2 linked regions of the Prochlorococcus marinus XMU1406 genome follow. The main gene of each other region encodes a partner of the protein of the gene in region 2 in a complex. Links are inferred from orthologs where the notes say so. Each region holds a gene or a part of one and is shown on either strand. Other genes may lie near its edges. The genes, in order: mrdA and rodA.

What was found.
Region 1: the proteins of rodA (region 2) and mrdA are in contact, whole or in part, in a crystal structure (PDB 6PL5), measured with the Thermus thermophilus proteins. The link is inferred for Prochlorococcus marinus XMU1406 from one-to-one orthologs. Residues at the interface, in WP_223903423.1 of Thermus thermophilus: Phe161, Val165, Phe168, Val169, Leu172, Pro198, Tyr199, Glu202, Tyr211, Arg212, Asp213, Gln220, Val221, Gln223, Ser224, Ile226, Ala227, Ile228, Gly229, Ser230, Gly266, Phe267, Val270, Leu274, Tyr277, Gly278, Leu281, Phe285, Leu289, Arg297; in WP_223903432.1 of Thermus thermophilus: Arg4, Ile5, His6, Leu8, Ala9, Phe12, Ala15, Leu16, Leu19, Gly20, Arg22, Ala23, Trp24, Leu26, Gln27, Val28, Tyr31, Tyr34, Leu36, Leu43, Thr45, Asp47, Lys156, Gln157, Gly158, Ser160, Val184, Leu201, Glu202.

What each region holds. Positions count from the first base shown.
Region 1 is NZ_JAAORG010000001.1:39,084-45,880, reverse strand. Bases 2,213-5,147 are described here. They hold mrdA (penicillin-binding protein 2), read right to left. Parts: upstream 4,608-5,147; coding sequence 2,817-4,607; downstream 2,213-2,816. Other genes in these bases: HA149_RS00195 (hypothetical protein), read right to left, coding at 4,877-5,147; HA149_RS00200 (hypothetical protein), read right to left, coding at 4,619-4,762; HA149_RS00210 (NADPH-dependent FMN reductase), read left to right, coding at 2,268-2,792; HA149_RS00215 (diflavin flavoprotein), read left to right, coding at 2,213-2,250. Also shown: HA149_RS00220 (diflavin flavoprotein), read left to right, coding at 1-431; more of HA149_RS00215, read left to right, coding at 448-2,212; more of HA149_RS00195, read right to left, coding at 5,148-5,485; HA149_RS00190 (PD-(D/E)XK nuclease family protein), read right to left, coding at 5,566-6,279. UniProt on the Escherichia coli protein: Catalyzes cross-linking of the peptidoglycan cell wall. Responsible for the determination of the rod shape of the cell. Is probably required for lateral peptidoglycan synthesis and maintenance of the correct diameter during lateral and centripetal growth.
Region 2 is NZ_JAAORG010000003.1:427,249-434,030, reverse strand. What follows is about bases 2,661-5,580. They hold rodA (rod shape-determining protein RodA), read left to right. Parts: upstream 2,661-3,446; coding sequence 3,447-4,715; downstream 4,716-5,580. Other genes in these bases: HA149_RS08770 (sensor histidine kinase), read left to right, coding at 4,715-5,580; HA149_RS08780 (Mrp/NBP35 family ATP-binding protein), read left to right, coding at 2,661-3,443. Also shown: HA149_RS08795 (ribonuclease D), read right to left, coding at 1-434; HA149_RS08790 (cofactor assembly of complex C subunit B), read left to right, coding at 599-1,156; hemF (oxygen-dependent coproporphyrinogen oxidase), read right to left, coding at 1,186-2,214; more of HA149_RS08780, read left to right, coding at 2,373-2,660; more of HA149_RS08770, read left to right, coding at 5,581-6,079; HA149_RS08765 (photosystem I reaction center subunit II PsaD), read left to right, coding at 6,192-6,614; HA149_RS08760 (anthranilate synthase component I family protein), read left to right, coding at 6,674-6,782. UniProt on the Escherichia coli protein: Peptidoglycan polymerase that is essential for cell wall elongation. Also required for the maintenance of the rod cell shape. Functions probably in conjunction with the penicillin-binding protein 2 (mrdA).

The sequences.
Region 1 (6,797 bases), on a different replicon or contig from region 2:
CGAGCCAAGGGGAAGGCTCGACATTTAGACAAAGTGCAATGGTTGCTAGTTGGGTTAGTCAAGCAAGCTTTTCTCCACCAGGTATTACAGTTGCAGTGGCAAAAGATAGGGCTATTGAATCATATATGCAAGTTGGGAAAGGTTTTGTAGTGAATATCTTGAGAGAAGATAACTATCAAAAAATGTTCAGACATTTTTTAAAGAGATTTGCCCCTGGAGCTGATAGATTTGCAGATGTAGATGTAATTAGCAACATAGCTGAAGGAGGACCAGTTCTCTCAGATTCACTCGCCTTTTTAGATTGTAAAGTTAGTTCCAGACTGGAGACTCCAGACCATTGGATAATATATGGAATTGTTGAAAATGGTAATGTTTCTGATTTATCATGTAAGACAGCAGTTCATCACAGAAAAGTTGCTAATCACTATTAGAAAATAAGTCTTTAAAATGTCAGATATTAATATAGGCTTACTTGCAAAAAATCAAAACTTTTCAGAATTTGAAATTACCGAAAATTTTTCTTGCGTAAGATTCTTAGATCAAAATAAAGAAAGATTTGAACTTGAATTTAACCTTGAAAAAGGAACCTCTTTTAATACTTTCTTCATTAGAAGTCATGAGGAACTTTTTATTATTCATCCACCTGAAAAACAATATTTAAATTCATTTAGTAAAGTAATTTCTAGGTTTTGCGATGAATTTAGATTAGATAAAATCAACTTCATTTCTGGCCATATTAATCCCCAAATTATTGAAACTTTAAAAAATATAAGTACCCAATTTCAAAACACAACTATTACTTGCTCTAATCCAGGTTATAAACTTATTAGCGAACTTTGGAATCAAAGAAATCCTACCTTAGATAACTTTATTGAAATTCAATTACCTGGAATAAACATAATTAAAAAAGAACTTAATTTAGAATTAGACAACATTTCACTAGAGTTAATTCCTATTCCAACAGCACGTTGGCCTGGTGGCCTGATAATTTATGAACGTAATCAAGAAATACTTATTAGTGAAAAAATTTTCTCTGCACACATTGCATCTAAATATTGGTCTGAAACAAATCGAGTTAGTACAGAAATTGATAGGAAACATTTTTATGATTGCTTGATGGCACCAATGTCTAATCAAGTAGTATCAATAACTGAAAAAATTGCAGATTATGACATTAAAACTATTGCGCCATTACACGGACCCGCGATCGAATATAGCTTAAAAAGCTTTTTGAATGACTACATTAGATGGGGAGAGAATCTCTCAACAAATAATCCTAAGATCGCTCTGATATATGCTAGTGCATATGGAAATACAGCCTCAATAGGTGATGCATTAGCTAAAGGGATAAATAGAACCTCAGTAGAAGTTGAAAGTATTAATTGTGAATTTACACCTAATGATGTACTTATAAAATCTATCCAAAATGCTGATGGATATTTAATAGGCTCTCCCACATTGGGTGGTCACGCACCAACTCCAATAGTTAGTGCACTAGGAACATTGTTAGCAGAGGGCAATAGAGATAAGCCAGTGGGAATTTTTGGCAGTTTTGGCTGGAGCGGCGAAGCTATAGATTTACTTGAAACAAAATTAAAAGACGGTGGTTTTAAGTTTAGTTTTGACCCTATAAGAATTAAATTCAGTCCAAATAAACCAAAGATTAAAGAGCTAGAAGAAATAGGAACTCATTTTGGAAGAAAAATTTTAAAAAAAGTAAAAACAAAACCTAGAAAGTCTGATACTGGAATGATTACAAGCAAAACGAATCCAAAGCTACAAGCTCTTGGAAGAGTAATTGGCTCACTCTGCGTTCTAACTGCCTCTAAGGGCAAAGATGAGAATAATATTAAAGGAGCTATGCTTGCATCCTGGGTTAGTCAAGCAAGTTTTTCTCCTCCGGGGTTAAGTATTGCAGTAGCAAAAGATAGATCGGTAGAGTCTCTCCTGCAAATAGGAGATTCATTCGCATTAAATATTCTTAGTGAAAAAGATTTTAAAGAACCTTTGAAAAGATTCACAAAACCCTTTGCGCCAGGCGAAGATAGATTTGAAGGTTTAAATATTGAATTAACTCCTAATGAACAAATAATCATTCCTGAATCTTTAGCGTGGTTAGACGCTTCAGTAAAAGAGAGAATGGAATGTGGAGATCATTGGGTAATATACGCTGAAGTACTACACGGTAATATACTAAAATCCGATAGTCTGACAGCAGTTCATCACCGTAAAACTGGTGCTAGCTATTAAATTTATTTATCTAATTTATGACTGAATCAAAAGATCTTATAATCATTACTGCTAGTTGTGGAAAAAATCTAGAACTTTCTGAAAAATTCCTTGAAAAAAGTAATGAACTGAAAATAAGTTCTGAGATATTAGATCTTACGACTCTTGATATTCCGTTATTTAATCCAAGAATTCACAGCAAAGATAATATCCCAGTTGTAATAGAAGAATTAAAAAAAAAGCTTTTCGCAATAGAAAAGTGGGTGATTTGTGCTCCTGAATATAATGGATCTATTCCCCCTATTCTCTCAAACTTTATAGCTTGGTTATCTATTTCAGGAGATGACTTTAGGAATTTATTTAATGGTCAACCAATCGCAATTGCTACATTCTCTGGTGGAGTAGGTTTAGAGCTACTCACCTCATTACGCATTCAATTAGTGCATTTAGGAAGTCAGGTATTAGGAAGACAACTTTTGTCCTCATATAGTAAACCAATAGATACAAAAACTATTGAAGATATTATTCAAAGACTTCTACAAATGAAAAAAATAAAAACATAAAAATTTGTAATTGAAAACTTCTTATCAATTATTTTTATTCCAAACTTTTAGAATTTCTTTCGCCATAGGAAGTGCATGAACTGACCCTCCACCTGGTGTATTTTGGGCAAAAGCGACAACTAGAAGTTCACTTGCCTCTGATGGAGTAAAGCATACAAACCAAGCATGGTCCAAACCAGTCTTCCAATCTTCAGCGGTTCCCGTTTTACCAGAGACTGGGGGCATATTAGTGACTCCAGTATTAATTCCTACACCTGTTCCAGATTCAACAACTTTTCGTAAACCATTTTTTAATAACTGGATATGCTTTGGATCAATATCAAGTTTAATTCTTGATTTATCAGGCAAAGATTCTCTATATTTTTGAGTTAAATAAGGAGTTACTAAATAACCTCCATTAGCAATCGCTGAATATGCTCTAGCAATTTGAATTGGAGTTACTTGAACAACCATTTGCCCAATAGACATACTCGCAATATCTTCTGGAACCCAAGGAGTTCTTCCTGGCTGCCCCCATCCTCTACCTTCTTTAGCCCATTCACTACTAGCTACTAATCCTATATTTTCTTGTTCAGAAATTTCAATTCCAGATAAAGAATTAAAACCAAGCTTTCGGGAGATCTTATGAATTTCATCAACTCCTACTCCATAACCTACCTGATAAAAAAATGTATTACTAGAAACTCTTAAAGCATCTTCATAACCTATTACTCCAAAGCCTAAATCATTATGCTCTCTAAAGCATTGACTCCCATAAGTTATACATGGTTTGGTATCTAACATTGTATCTCTAGGAAATTTTCCACTTTCCAAGCCCGCTAATGCTGTTACAATTTTCCAAACACTTCCTGGATCATAAGCATTTAATGCTCTATTAAAAAGAGGTTTTTCAGGAGAATTAAAGATATTATTGTATTCCTTTTCAGGCTTAAAATCCTTTGAAAAAAAATTCAAATCAAAATTAGGCTTACTTACCATCGCTCTTATTGCACCATCTCTTGGATCCATTACTATTATCGCTCCAGCTTTTTTATCTTGAAGAACTTTCTCAGCAACTAATTGCAGATTAAGGTCTATTGTTAATTCAATATCATTCCCTTGTACTGGAGGTCTTATACCCAATGATCTTTGAAATTTTCCTAATGAATTTACTTCAACCATTTCTCCACCCCATTCCCCTCTTATAAAATCTTCGTAAACATATTCAATTCCTGTTCTTCCTATTAAGTCATTTAATTTATAACCTTTCTTAGATAAGAATTTATATTCTGATTCAGTAATTGGCTGAGTATAACCAATTACATGGGCAGCAAGGGATTTATAAGGATAATATCTAATTAATTTGGTAGCTATTTCAAAACTAATTAAATCACCTTCATTTTCCTTGAATTTTATTAATTGATCTACATTTAAATCATCAAGAATAGTTACTGAAAGTTTTTGATTTTTTAGACCATCAGAATATTTTTTTTGAATTTCATTACTTTCAATATTTAACAAGTTAGAAATACTTGATTTATGTCTTTCCCAATTGGTTTTATTAACAGATTGAGGCTTTATTATCAAAGAATATTTAACTCTACTATCTGCTAAAACATAACCATTTTTATCTAGTATTCTTCCGCGTATTGGCTGTGAAGCAATAAGTCTGATCCTATTCTCATCTGACATCTTCTTAAAAGATTCATAATTTAAAAGTTGTAAAAAAATTAACCTAAATAGAATCAATAGAAACGAAATAGAAGAAAAAATAAGTAAGACTAAAGATTGTCTCTTTATTGAAATAAGTTTTTTATTAGGACTTGTTTTTATCAAAAATATAAAATTTATTTAAATATTGTTTTTTCCAATAAACCAATGATTGATTTTATCTCTTTAAGTCTAGTGATTAAATCTTTATAATCACTATCTTCATTGTTCAAATTAATTTCGTCATTTACAATATTATTTGAATTAAAATTTCCACTCATAAAACTTAAGCTTTTTAAGCAATCATTTCAATTAATATAATCTAATCTTAAAAAAGAAAGGTATTTTTTCAAATTTATATTAACTTAGATAGTTTAAAAAATATCAAAAATAAATTAATTTAGTTGATCTATATTTTGTTCAAAATAAGGATTACAACTATTCTTTGATATCCCTAAAGACCATCCAATAAATGAAGAAATAAATATTGTGACGATTAACGGCAAAATGGCTTGTTGAGTATTTACAAGACTAAACCATTCCCTCCAACTACTAAAAAATCTTTCTCTTTGAAATTTTCTTTTTTCATTTTCTAATAATCTCGCTTTTTTCGCGAAAGATTTTGTTACCCACTTTTCGAAAGGAATTTTTTTTATAATCGCCATTTTTCTCTCTACTTCTAATAATTGTCCGGAACTAAGATAAGGATGAAAAGTACTTATCAATTCAAGAGTTTTTAAAAACATCTCAACAGTTGCATCTTTTATAAGCTTTTGCTCATGACTTAAATCAGCCCACTCTATTTCTGGATAAAAACGGTTCCTGTTTGGTGAAATTTGATCCTCTGACATTTGACCAGGTTCTCTAAGCCATCTATTAGTATTTTCGTCAAATCTGCGCCAATATAAAAAAGGATTAATAAAAATTGTTTTACCAGATACTTTGACTACATCTTGTTGGAGATGATTAGTTATCTTTCTTTCAGAATTTTTCGATTTTATCAAAAGTCTAAATAAATAATCTAATTAAAGATTATCTTTTTTTCACTATTTTTCCAGAAATATGAAAAAATTTCCTATGAATATTAAGTTATGGATAACTGCCAACGCTTCTTTAAATAATTACAGTACTCACAATTTAAGGAAGGTTTGGGGAAAACATCCGAACGTAATAAATTAACCGTATCAATTATCTTTTTTTCTACCCATGAAGTAGAGCAATCTAATTTAATAAGATGAACGTCAAAATTTAATTGGTTATTAAATAACTCTTCATTTTTCTTTCCATTGAAATATAAAAGATAAGCTTCTTTGGCGACTTGAAAACCGTTTTTTTTAAATAACCACTGATACATTTCTAATTGCCTCTTATAAGCTTTTGCATATTCGTATTTATTAAAAGTTTCAGACCAATCAAAATTATTTCTAGATGTTGCTTTTACATCAATAATAATAAGGTCACCATTTTTTTTCTGCCAAATATCGTCCACAGCTCCACCAAAATCATAATTATGTTCAATTGACTTATATCTTATACCTTGAAAATTACTTCTCCAAAGTTCCAAATCTTTGTGTTTGAAAGGAACAGCATCAATCCCATGTTCAATAAATAAAGGATGTGGCGCCTGAATTTTTCTGTAGTAATCAAATTCATTTTTACATAAATTATCTACAGCAATATTTAAAGTAAATGGTAATGATGGTGGTTTTATTTGATATTTTTTATCAAGTACACAACATCTTGGACAACTAAGATATTTCTCAACAGTAGATCGACTTAATTTTAAAATTCCGCTCATTACAATTAATATCTCATTAAAAAGTATTTCTTACATAAAATAAAAGTCTTAAATTTTTTAGAAAAATTGTTCACTTACTCCTGCTCAGTAGTCCCATTGGTAAATTCGATATTTTAACCCTTGAAAGTGACTAGCATCACTGAAGAGTTGAACTTATAGTATCACAAGTAAATTGGTGTGTGACGAATGTGTGATGGAATAGTTATCTTAAGATAAAGAAATCATAGAACTATAAGATGTTTTTCTACAGAGAAATCATGGAGTAAACAGAGTGTAGATAAAAAGAACTTTGGAGAAATCAAGAAAAGAATCCATTATGTGAATAAGTCATTATCATTACTCGAGTTTGACAAGTGGGAACATATAGATTTTGAGCATAGTGATCTTCCAGTTTGCCCTCTAAAAGACCCATAAATCTTGTACATAGTAATAGATACGTTATCCATACTCCCAACTTGAATCCACTCACTAAAACAATACATCTATTACAAAAACAACACACTAGCAACAAAACAAAA
Region 2 (6,782 bases):
TCACTGCTTTGTGAGCTTTTGTCTAACTCTACACCTAACAATTCATTAATTAGATCTTTTAAACCATGTTTATTTGTATAAGTTCTAGCCAACTTACTAGCAATTTTTGTACAAAAAATATTTTTTGTATTAATTTCAAGATTACATTTGAGAGCTGCTACATCAAATCTCGCATAGTGAAAGATTTTAGTAATTTTGTCATCTTCAAGAAGTGCTTTTAAATGAGGTGCAGAAGATTTATTAAGTTCGATTTTTATGCAGGATGTCCTTTGAAGTTCATTGCATATTTGTACTAAACAGAGTCTATCTCTTCCATGAATCAACCCCATCGCTTCAGTATCAATAGCTAGGTAGGATGATTTTTTATAAAGATTATATAAATCTGCTGATAAATCGCTATAAAGAAGATCAATATTATTATTTTCAATAGTCATTTTTAATAAGTAGTTAGAGTAATTTAAGATTTATAATATTACTGAAGGTTTTATTTAATTAAGAATTTTTATTTAATAAAAATATTTTACAGAATAAATCTAAAAAATTATAATGAGATGTAACTTAAATTTTTATTTTCGAGTTACTAAGAAAAATTTATTTAATGTCCTATTCCTTAAATTCAACATTATTGCTGACAATTCTTTTGTCCATAGGATTATTTTTTTTTCTTAGGGCTTCTAGTAAAGATAGAACAACCATCGTTGAGATTTCATCTTCTCTACAGCCAATTAAGGTTTTAAATGGTTTATGTGAGTGGCTTGATTTGAGGGGATGGAAGCAAACGGGAGGAGATTTTGAACAAAGAATTTTAATATTTAAGGGACAAGTTGTTTCTAGTAAATATTTAGCAATTTTTTTAGGTTTTCTTGGAGGTTTTGGTTCTTGTGCTTTGGGATTAGTAATTATTCAAATATATCCTGAATTAGGTTGGTGGCCTATTCTTTTAGGATTAATTGGCGGCCCTTTGTCTGGCATTGTTTATTTTAAAAAATCGGCAAGAGAGGAGAAATTTGAATTAAGGTTGATCAAAGAAAATGAAAATGATTCAACTTTAATGAGATTAAGAGCGCATAGGGATGAATTAATTTCTTTAGAAAATGAACTTGGAGAAAAACTTCAATTGAAAAGCGACGGTTCTTTATTTAAAACTCCTATTTAATATAATTTACAAAAGTAAATCGATAATTTTTAATCAAAGATATCATTCTCTTTACAGAAATTTTCTAAATCTTTATCATTTAACCAATCTTGAGGTTTTGTAAAAATTGATGTAAGAAATTCTTCTCTAGAATCCTTTTTAGCTTTATATCCATACTCCCATCTAGCTAAAGGCGGCAACGACATTAATATTGATTCAGTTCTCCCGTTTGTTTGTAATCCAAAAATTGTCCCTCTATCCCAAACTAAATTGAATTCGACATATCTACCTCTTCGATATAGCTGGAATTCTCTTTCCTTCGATGAATATGTTTGACTAGCCCTGTTTTCAATAATGGGCAAATATGAGGGGAGGAATGCCTCCCCACAGTGCTCTGCTAAAGAAAATAAATTATCCCAATTTAAATTAGATTTGCCAAGATTTTGCGAAGCTTTTGATGCCTCTCCATTTTTGTTATTTCCTTTATAAATATTGCCTGAACCATCTTGATAATCATAAAAAATACCTCCTATGCCTCTAGATTCATTTCTATGCTTCAGGAAGAAATATTCATCACACCATGGTTTGAAAACTTTATGCAAGTCTTTATCAACTACCTCACAAGCTTTTTTATGCTCGTTATGAAAATTTCTCACATCACAAAGATAAGGATAAAAAGGGGTTAAGTCTGCACCTCCTCCAAACCACCAAACAGGACCAGCCTCGAAATATCGATAATTCAAATGAACTGTAGGAATATAAGGATTCTTTGGATGCAATACCATAGAAGTTCCTGTGGCAAACCATTCATGACCTTTTGCTTCGGGCCTCTGAGAGATTATTGATTGAGGTAATTCTTTCCCATGTACTTCAGAAAAATTTACTCCTGCCTGCTCAAAAATAGAACCGTTTTTCAATACTCTTGATCTTCCCCCACCACCTTCGTCTCTTACCCAGGACTCTTCGATGAATTTCCCTTTGCCATCAACATTTTCAAGGCCTAAACAAATTTTGTCTTGTAGAGTTAATAAGAGATTTTTAGTTTTTTCTCTCGAGTTTTTAGGAGGTTCTTTGAACATGTATTTAGTAAATCTTGAAGAAAAAAATTTTCTGGTTAATTATAAGTTTCCCTTTATAATTTCTCTTAGGGGGACCTTATTTCCTATTATTTGATAGTTCGACATAGTTCTTAATCTTTTAAACTGTCGACTAACTTGTCAAAATATAAAAAAATTTAATGACCACAATAGAAGATGCGAATTTTGCTTTACAAAAGGTTCTAGACACTGGATCAAAGAAAAATGTAATTGAATTAGCTTGGATTAAAAACGTAAGGGTAACTATACCAAGAGTAATCGTAACACTATCATTACCATCATTCGCAAATTCTCAGAGAGATAGAATTGTACAAGAGGTTCGAAAAGTACTTCTGGATTTTGAAGATATTGATGATGTTCAAATAGAGATAGATAATAATCTTTCTCAAACAGAATCTAAAACTCAAAGTAATGCTCCTGAGTTGCAGAAGATTGATGGAATTCGCCATATTATAGCTGTTAGCAGTGGTAAAGGGGGAGTTGGGAAAAGTACCATTGCAGTTAATCTCGCTTGTTCTCTAGCTAAATTAGGTTTAAAAACTGGTTTGCTTGATGCGGATATATATGGACCTAATACTCCTTCAATGATGGGAGTTGCCGAACAGAATCCAAAGGTTACAGAAGGTAGTGGCAGTGATCAAAGGTTAATACCAATAAATAAATATGGAATTTCATTGGTATCAATGGGTTTCCTCATAGAAGAAGGTCAGCCAGTTATATGGAGAGGACCAATGCTTAATAGTATTATCCGACAATTTTTATACCAAGTTGAATGGGATAATCTTGATTTTTTGGTTATTGACTTGCCTCCAGGAACAGGAGATGCTCAAATATCCCTTTCTCAATCTGTTCCTATTTCTGGAGCTATTGTTGTCACTACTCCTCAACAAGTATCTTTGCAAGATGCAAGGAGAGGATTAGCAATGTTTAAACAACTCGCAGTACCTTTGCTGGGAATTGTAGAAAATATGTCAGTATTTATTCCGCCGGATATGCCAAATAAAAAATATGAAATTTTTGGTAAAGGTGGTGGACAAACATTAGCTAAAGAAAATAATTTACCATTATTAGCCCAAATTCCTATTGAAATCCCTCTCGTTGATGAAAGCAATAAAGGTGTACCAATCTCAATCAGTCAGCCTGATAAAGAAAGTTCTATTGCATTTGGTAATTTAGCTCAATTAATTAAGAATCAATTTGTTACTAGATAATTGATGTTTAGGAGAATTTCTTTATTAAATAAGAGAGAATTTTTATCAAAAAAAGACAACTTAAGGAGAGGTTTTTTATTTTCTCCACTACTTTTAATTCCCCTGTTTTTAGTTATCATTTCGGGCTTATTAATAAAAAGTATTCAGGGAGATTTAGTTACATCTAATTATTTAAGTCATATTTTAACAGGTTTTTTAGGTTATTTCTTAGCATTTTTTATTTCTTATATTCCGTTAGGGATACTTAGAAAGTATTTGGTTCCATTTTATTTGTTTACTTTAATATCCTTATTATTAGTTTATTTTTTTGGGATCTCAGTTTCTGGAGCTCAAAGATGGCTAAACTTGGGCATCTTTTCTTTTCAGCCTTCAGAAGTAGCTAAACTAAGTACTGTATTAACACTTGCTTTAGTACTGGACAAAAAAATAATTTTAACAATAAGAGATTTAGTATTGCCCTTATTATTAGTAGTCATTCCTTGGTTATTGATTTTTTTTCAACCAGACTTAGGTACATCTTTAGTTTTATTGGTTTTGACAGGTGTTATGCTCTATTGGTCGCATATGCCGATAGAGTGGATTTTGTTATTGGTGTTTTGTATTGTCTCTTCTATATTATATTTAACCTTACCAACTCTTCTTATTTTTTGGATTCCAGTTATAGGATATCTTGCTTATAGATCTTCGAAAAAGAAAATTATTTTTCCTGCTCTAGCTATTTCGTTTCATTTATTAGTGGCAAAATTGACACCAATTTTGTGGCAATATGGCTTAAAAGAATATCAAAAAGATAGATTAGTTTTATTTTTAGATCCAAATAGAGATCCATTAGGTGGTGGATATCATTTGATACAGAGTCAAATTGCAATTGGTTCTGGAGGATTATTTGGGACTGGGCTGCTACGAGGAAAGCTGACTAATTTGCAATTTATTCCAGAACAACATACTGATTTTATATTCAGTGCATTAGGCGAAGAATTGGGTTTTGTGGGGTGCATAATAGTTTTATTTTTGTTCTTTTTTTTGATTAAAAAAATTATTAATACTGCAACAATTGCTAGTACTAACTTTGAATCTCTAATTGTTATTGGAATAGCCTCAACTTTCTTATTCCAAATAATTATTAACTTATTTATGACTATTGGATTAGGACCAGTTACTGGAATTCCCCTTCCTTTTATGAGCTATGGTCGAACGTCGTTAGTGACTAATTTTATATCTATTGGATTTATTTTATCTATATTAAAACGTTCTAGATCACTAAGAAGTTGATGAAATCACAAATAACTATAAAAAAAATTCAAGACCTTTTGATTAAAAGAGTTCAAACTATATATGTAGATGATGATACATCCAGAAGAATGTGGTGGGCTTCTTTAGAAGTTATTCAAAAAGATTTCCTATCTAAAAATTATAAAAATGGGGGGATTTGGGTTGCATCGCCTTTGCCAACTTTTAATGATAAAAAATTTTTAAATCAACTTCACGGATGGCTTTGGTCTCCTGAGGGATTTCCATACTTTAAAAATGAGAATGCAGGTTTTTTACCAGTCAATAATTCAGAAAAGATAAAAAAAAATTTCGATTTAGTTAGTAATTATAAAGTCTTAAATCTGACTCAAGAAGATGGTTATGAACCGTTTTTAATGTTAATCACCCCAAATTTTCAATGTATATTATCAATTGTTGGAGAAAAAGATAAGAAAAGTCTATTAATGAAGTGTGATGAAGAAAGCCTAAAACTTTCAATTGAATTAATCCATGAAAAATTAAATCAAGAAAATTATGAGGAAGGAATAAAATTTCGTAATGCAATCAATAATTTAGGTAACCTTAGTATTAATAATCAATTTGAAAAATTATTTTGGCCAATATTATCGGCAAAATTAGCAAATTTTGCCCCAAATCATAACATACAAAATTCTGTAAAAAATGATGAAAAAAATGTGCAAATAACTGAAGCAAAATTATTACGTGCAATATCTCATGAAGTAAGAACGCCTTTGGCAACAATAAGAACCCTCATAAGTTCTACTTTAAAAAAATATAAGATGGACGAATCTATGAAAAATCGTTTAATTCAAATAGATAATGAATGTAATGAACAAATTGATAGGTTTGGTTTAATCTTTAATGCAGCAGAATTAGTAAGTAATGAAGTTCCTTCACTAAATAACTTGGCAAAAATTAATTTAGCCGAAATTTTTAAAAAGCTTTCTCCTTTATGGAAGAAACAACTAAATCGACGTGGGATTTCTTTAAAGATTGATATACCCAATCAACTTCCGCAAATTTTGAGTGATTCTGAAAAATTGGAATTAATGTTAAGTGGATTAATTGATAAAAATACTAGAGGATTAAAAGAAGGTAGTACATTAATTTTAGAATTAAGACCAGCTGGTCAAAAACTTAGACTTCAATTAAAAGTAAAAAAATTAGAAAGTAATCAAAAAGAAATTCTTTCAAAAGATAACGGTTCTGATATTGGTCCTGTTTTAAATTGGAACCCTCAAACAGGTAGTTTACAACTTAGTCAAAATGCTACTCATAAGTTGTTAGCTAGTTTAGGAGGGCATGTCACACAAAGGCGTGATACAGGTTTAACAGTATTTTTTCCGATTTCAGATGCAAAATAGAATGAGAAACAAATTTTTCCATATATTAAATAATGTAGAAAATTTCCTGTAAATGTCGAATTTTGCAAAATATGAATGCTAATTTCTTATTATAAATAACTCAAAATCAAGGATGACTGAAACTTTAGTTGGTCAATTTCCAAAGCATATAGGAAGTACTGGGGGTTTATTAAACTCAGCAGAAACCGAAGAAAAATATGCAATTGTATGGAAAAGTTCAAAGGAACAAGCATTTGAATTGCCCACAGGTGGAGCAGCTATTATGCATGAAGGTGATAATTTAATGTACTTTGCAAGAAAAGAACAATGCCTTGCATTAGGGACACAATTAAGAGCCTTCAAACCAAGAATTGAAGATTTTAAAATCTACCGAATTTTTCCAGGTGGCGATATTGAATTTTTACACCCAAAAGATGGTGTTTTCCCTGAAAAAGTAAATGAAGGCAGAGAGAAAGTAGGACATAATCCTAGAAGAATAGGTGAGAACCCTAATCCAGCTGGTTTGAAATTTACAACGAAGAATACTTTTGATTAACTTCCTCAAAGTTGATATAAAAGAAGAAAATAATTATAATTTGGGTTGACATTATTAATATGATCAGCTCACAGAAAGATAATTTTTTAAAGGCTTACGAAGAAGGTAAAAATTTTATACCTATCATTCAAACTTGGCCAGCAGATTTGGAGACCCCATTAACGACTT